2 linked regions of the Tunicatimonas pelagia genome follow. The protein of the gene in region 2 interacts with the protein of the main gene of each other region in a pairwise test. Links are inferred from orthologs where the notes say so. Each region holds a gene or a part of one and is shown on either strand. Other genes may lie near its edges.

The links. The genes of interacting proteins can lie anywhere in the genome.
Region 1: the proteins of ligA (region 2) and leuS interact in binary tests that used the Escherichia coli proteins (3 or more experiments, as listed by UniProt). The link is inferred for Tunicatimonas pelagia from one-to-one orthologs.

The regions. Positions count from the first base shown.
Region 1 is NZ_CP120683.1:7,002,574-7,005,949, reverse strand. Bases 11-3,376 are described here. They hold leuS (leucine--tRNA ligase), read right to left. Parts: upstream 2,980-3,376; coding sequence 211-2,979; downstream 11-210. Other genes in these bases: P0M28_RS29690 (hypothetical protein), read right to left, coding at 3,145-3,376; P0M28_RS29700 (hypothetical protein), read left to right, coding at 11-210. In the rest of the region: more of P0M28_RS29700, read left to right, coding at 1-10.
Region 2 is NZ_CP120683.1:5,468,553-5,471,456, reverse strand. What follows is about bases 1-2,894. They hold ligA (NAD-dependent DNA ligase LigA), read left to right. Parts: upstream 1-389; coding sequence 390-2,399; downstream 2,400-2,894. Other genes in these bases: P0M28_RS23365 (DUF6913 domain-containing protein), read left to right, coding at 2,416-2,894; P0M28_RS23375 (potassium channel family protein), read left to right, coding at 1-115. Also shown: more of P0M28_RS23365, read left to right, coding at 2,895-2,904. UniProt on the Escherichia coli protein: DNA ligase that catalyzes the formation of phosphodiester linkages between 5'-phosphoryl and 3'-hydroxyl groups in double-stranded DNA using NAD as a coenzyme and as the energy source for the reaction.

The DNA.
Region 1 (3,376 bases), 1.5 Mb from region 2 along the record:
GATAAGAGTCGCTACGGAATTATGTCCGAGGTGAGCTATCCTAAAAAGTACAATTCTATCAAAACCATTGAGATGGTGACCATATTTCCGCCCGGTGAACCTCAGTCGCAAGATTCGGCCTACGTTGACCCACTCAATTCAGGCGACCCCATGATGGCTCCGGCTGATTCGGTAAACACTCCGATGATTGTGGACGAAGAGCCGCAGTAATCAAATTACAATATTCACAATTCGTTTAGGAACCACAATTACTCGCTTGGGTGATTTCCCGTCTAGCCAGCGGTGTACGGTTTCGTCCTGTAAAACGGCCTGCTCAATATTCTCCTTCGACATGTCCAGGGCAAAATTTAGCTTGGTTCGCACTTTTCCGTTGATTGAAATTGGATACTCGTGAACATTTTCAATCAGATATTCTTCGTTGTAATTGGGAAAGTTGGTCTGGGTCACACTGTCTACGTTTCCTAACAAATGCCACAGTTCTTCGGCAATGTGGGGGGCAAACGGAGACAAGATTACAACCAAGTCAGTCAGCACTGATCGTTTGTTGCACTTTAGTGAGGTTAATTCGTTCACGCAGATCATAAAGCTGCTGACTGTCGTATTGAAAGAATAGTTCTCAATATCTTCCTGCGTTTTCTTAATTGCTCGATGCAGTACTTTTAATTCTTCGGAAGTAGGCTCCGCTTCGCTCACCGAGAAGTTACCCGACCCATCGTGAAATAATCGCCAGAGCTTTCGCAAAAACTTGAATACTCCATCAATACCGTTAGTGTTCCAGGGTTTGGATTGCTCCAGTGGACCTAAAAACATTTCGTACAACCGTAAGGTATCGGCACCGTACTGTTCTACCACATCGTCCGGATTAACTACGTTGAACAGCCGTTTAGACATTTTCTCCACTTCGGAACCGCAGAGGTATTTTCCTTCTTCCAGAATAAACTGGGCACCATTCAAATCGTCTCGCCACTGCTGAAATGCTTGGGTATCTAATACATTATTAGAAACTAAGGACACGTCTATATGCATGGGCATTACTTCGTACTGATCTTTTAATCCTAGCGAAACAAACTCATTTTTTCCCTTAACCCGGTAAACGATACTGGATTGCCCCTGAATCATCCCCTGGTTAATGAGCTTTTGGTAGGGTTCATCAACGGTGACGTAGCCTCGATCGTGCAGAAACTTAGTCCAGAAGCGGGAGTAGAGCAAATGGCCGGTAGCGTGTTCGGTTCCACCGATGTATAAATCTACGTTGCCCCAGTACGCTTGCGCTTCTTTACTTACAAATTCTTCTTCATTGTGGGCATCCATGTAGCGAAAATGGTACCAAGAAGAACCCGCCCAACCCGGCATGGTCGTCAGTTCGTAGCCGTACTGATTCTTATACTGCCAGTCGCTGGCTCGGCCGAGCGGTGGTTCGCCATCTTCGGTAGGTTTGTATTCGTCTACGGCGGGTAACTCTAGCGGTAAATCTTCTTCGTCCAGCAAATGCGGAATATCGTCTTTAAAGTAGACCGGAACCGGTTCGCCCCAGTAACGCTGACGACTAAACACCGCATCGCGCATTCGGTAGTTCACTTTCGCCTCACCTAATTTTAGTTGCACCGCTTTGTCAATAGCCGCCTGAATAGCATCGTGCGAATCCATTCCATTTAAGAAATCAGAATTGATAATGGTTCCGTGTTTTTTCTCGGTAGGATTCTCCAGGTTCTCAGTTCCTTCAATCACGTGGATAATGGGTAGATCGAAGTGCTTCGCGAACCGAAAGTCGCGGTCGTCAGAAGAGGGGACGCCCATCACTACTCCGGTACCGTAGCCGGCCAATACGTAGTCGGCTATCCAAATGGGTACGGGTTCGTTAGAAATAGGGTTGATAGCGTAGGATCCGGTAAACGCTCCTGAAACCGTTTTTACATCGGCCATCCGGTCGCGCTCCGAGCGGTTCACCGCTTTTTCTACGTAGATAGCTACTTCCTCTTGCTGTTCAGGAGTGGTTAACTCACCAATCAGCTCGTGTTCGGGAGCTAAAGTAATGTAGGTAACGCCGAAAATGGTATCAGGGCGCGTAGTGAAAGCAGTTAGCGTAATGCCAGCGCTCTGAACTTTGAAGTCTAGTTCGCAGCCAGTAGAACGGCCAATCCAGTTGCGCTGCATCTCTTTCAGAGAATCAGTCCACTCGATGGTTTCCAAACCGTCTAGCAATCGGTCGGCGTAGGCGGTAATTCGCATCATCCACTGCTTCATCTTCTTACGCTCAACCGGGTAGCCGCCCCGCTCAGAGTAGCCGTCTTTCACCTCATCATTTGCCAGCACGGTTCCCAAACCCGGGCACCAATTTACTACTGTATCGGCTAAGTAAGTCAGGCGATAGTTCAACAGCATTTTTTGCTGTTCGGCTTCTGAGGAATTACTCCATTCTTCGGCCGTAAAGGCCAGGGTATCCTCATCGCAGGCAGCGTTTACGGAAGTGTTACCATTTTGTTCAAACTGAGTAATGAGCGACTCGATAGGTTCTGCCTGATTGGTTTTTTGATTGAACCAACTTTGGAATAGTTGCATAAAAATCCACTGTGTCCAGCGGTAAAAGTCGGGTGAACTGGTTTGCACCTCTCGGCTCCAATCGAAGGAGAATCCAAGGTTGCCGAGTTGTTCTTTATAGCGTTCAATATTTTGGGCAGTAGTAATTGCCGGGTGTTGCCCGGTCTGGATGGCGTACTGCTCGGCGGGTAATCCAAAGGAATCGAAGCCCATCGGGTGTAGCACATTAAACCCTTTTAACCGCTTATAGCGACTCACAATGTCGGAAGCGATATAGCCCAACGGATGCCCTACGTGTAATCCAGCCCCTGAAGGGTAAGGAAACATATCCAGTACGTAGTACTTGGGGCGGGTTGGGTCTGCGGAAACTTGGTAAATATTATTATCCCGCCAGTGCTGCTGCCACTTATTTTCTATCTCCCGAAAGTTATAATCTGCCATGTTTGTAATTATGAATGATGGATGAGTAATGATTGATGAATACTGATTGAAGTTATTAGTCATCAATCATTACTCATTATTCATTATTTCGAGGTAAAATTAGCAGAAATTCGTCAGAAACAACAGGGAGTAATCGTTCTGAATGAGCTGGTTCTTCGGTGATCGCTAGACCGCTGCTTCTTCAAGGGTTCGGATACCCGGATGTTGACGGTGGCGAATGAAGTGGTAGATCGCTTCAGCTACGCGGGTTACTAGCGGTTTGCCCACCTTAGTGGGGTCGTGAAGCTCATCTACTAATAGTATTGTCCAGAAAAACGGGGCGGGCTCAGTGGATATTATTTCCTGTACTTTCTCTTCTGAATGACTAATTCCAATCACCGGGATATGATGCTGGTAC
Region 2 (2,904 bases):
GTCTAAGCGATTCACATTTAATCCGCATGGTGACCTAAAATTTGAAGTAGGCGATACCATGATTATTGTGGGAACCGAACAGAACCTTCAGGCTTTTCGAGACTATTACACCTGAATAATGGATAATTGATAGTGGATAGTGGATAGTGGAAAAGGGAGAAGAGGGAATAACTAATGATCATTGAGCAATGAACAGTGTGTAATGAGTAATGACGATGATTAATTCCCAACACCAGAACACTTCAAGCTTCTAAAACTGTGGGCTGTAGACTACTAACTGTGGACTAATAACCATTCAGCAATCAGCAATCAGCAATCAGCAATCAGCAATTGAATCATATAATAATTAAGCAATCGAACAATTGAGTAATCAGCTAAACTTGGGATTTATGACCGCCGAAGAAGCCAAAAGTGCTATAGAGCAACTCAGTGCTAAAATCCGCCATTACAATCATCAGTACTACCAGAATAGTATTTCAGAAATTTCGGATTATGCGTTCGATCAGTTGTTAGAGCAACTCATTCAGCTAGAAGAACAGTATCCGCAGTATCGCTACCCCGATTCTCCGAGCCAACGCGTGGGTGGTACCATTACCAAAGATTTTGAGACGGTTTTCCATACTTATCCGATGCTCTCGCTGAGCAATACGTATTCTGAAGAAGAGCTAGCGGAATTTGACCAACGGGTAGCCAAAGCTCTGCCCGAGCAAGCGTATGAATATTTTTGTGAGTTAAAGTTTGACGGAGTAGCTATTAGTCTTCGCTACGAAAATGGCCTACTCACGCTGGCTGCTACTCGAGGCGATGGAGTGCGGGGCGATGATATTACGGCCAACGCCAAAACAATTCGCTCCCTTCCCTTACGAGTACAAGCTGAGAACTTGCCCCCCACGTTTGAAGTACGGGGTGAAGTATTTATGCCCCGCTCAGTTTTTGACCAGCTTAACCAAGAACGGGAAGCATCCGGCGAAGCTCTACTGGCTAACCCCCGAAACACTACTTCAGGAACGCTGAAAATGCAAGATTCTTCGCTGGTAGCCCAACGCAAACTAGACTGCTATCTGTATTCGCTCGCTACGGACGGTATTCATATTGAAACTCATCAAGAAGCTATCGCTTTGCTAGAAAAATGGGGATTTCAGGTGTCGCCTACTTACCGTAAGTGCCAGTCGGTTGAAGAGGTTTCTGCGTACATTAATGGTTGGGAAGAGAAACGCAGCGAGTTGCCCCTAGATACCGACGGTATTGTGATTAAGGTGAATAGCACCCAGCAGCAAAAACTGCTGGGCAGTACGGCTAAAAGTCCTCGCTGGGCTATTGCCTACAAATATAAAACCCAGAGTGCGGTTACTATTTTGCGCGATATTACGTACCAAGTGGGCCGTACTGGTGCCATTACTCCCGTAGCTAACCTAGAGCCGGTAGCTCTAGCGGGAACCATCGTTAAGCGAGCTTCACTGCACAACGCTAATGAGATTGAGCGGCTGGGCGTTCGCTACGGCGATACGGTTTCGGTGGAAAAAGGCGGAGAAATTATTCCGAAGATTACCGGGGTAGACATCAGCCAACGTTCCGCTCAAAGTCAGCCCATTCAATACGTAACCCATTGCCCGGAATGCAATACCTTACTAGTACGACAAGAGGGCGAAGCTGTACACTTTTGCCCCAACCAAGCGGGCTGTCCACCTCAAATAAAGGGACGTATTGAACATTTTATCCAGCGTAATGCGATGAATATCGATAGCATGGGTAAAGAAACGGTGGCTCTATTTTACGAACAGGGATTAGTAAAAAACGTAGCCAATTTGTACGCTCTATCGTTTGATGACATTTTTGCTTTGGAAGGGTTCAAGGAACAGGCTACCCAGAATATTTTAAGCGGAATTGAAGCCTCGAAGCAAATTTCTTTTCCTCGCGTGCTCTTTGCGTTAGGAATTCGCTACGTGGGACGCACTGTGGCAGAAAAGTTAGCCGAACACTTCGGGTCAGTTGATTCCTTAGCGATTGCTTCTCACGAACAACTGATTGAAGTGCCGGAAATTGGCGAGCGTATTGCTCAAAGTGTACTAGAATATTTTCGCGATACCGAAAATCAGCAGTTGGTGAATGAACTAAAACAGGCAGGCTTGCAGTTCAGCTTACAAATAAGCGACCAAACTCCTGAAAATCAGGTATTATCCGGCAAGACATTTGTGGTTTCTGGGGTATTTGAGCAACTTAGCCGAGAAGAAATTAAAGAAAAGATTAAGTTGCACGGGGGAAAAGTACTTTCATCGGTTTCTGCCAAACTAGATTTTTTGTTAGCTGGTACGAATATGGGTCCGGCTAAACGGAAGAAAGCAGAATCATTAGAAGTGCAGATTATCTCGGAAGAAGAATTTCTAGCGATGCTTGATTAATTTAAATGATTATCTAATGTGGTTCTTTACCAAGAAAATTATTGGCTTCCAACTGCCTAAATTGCTTAAGCAAAGTACAGTGAAACGCCAAACGGTAAATTACGAGAAAGCAGAACGTATTGGAGTATTAATTACGCTGGCTGATCATGAGAAGCAGAATACAGTAGATGATTTTATTGCTCATCTTTCGGCTGACCATAAGGAGGTGCAGGTGCTTTGCTACGACAAGCGCCGAGCCAGGAATAAGATATTTGGCTATCTTCAGTTTAGCGACCGAGATATATCAGCTTTTGGTAAGTTTAAAGCCGAACACCTTATCGATTTTGTCAACAGTCGCTTCGATTATTTGATTCATCTCGATACTGAGTCCAACCAAGTACTTGATAAGATTTTAACACTGAGTCAGGCTAAATGCCGGATTGGCTGCGATATTCCTGAACATCACCCCTACTATGAGCTTATGTTTCGCGCCGAAACACTTTACGACCTGTGCGAGCTAATTATG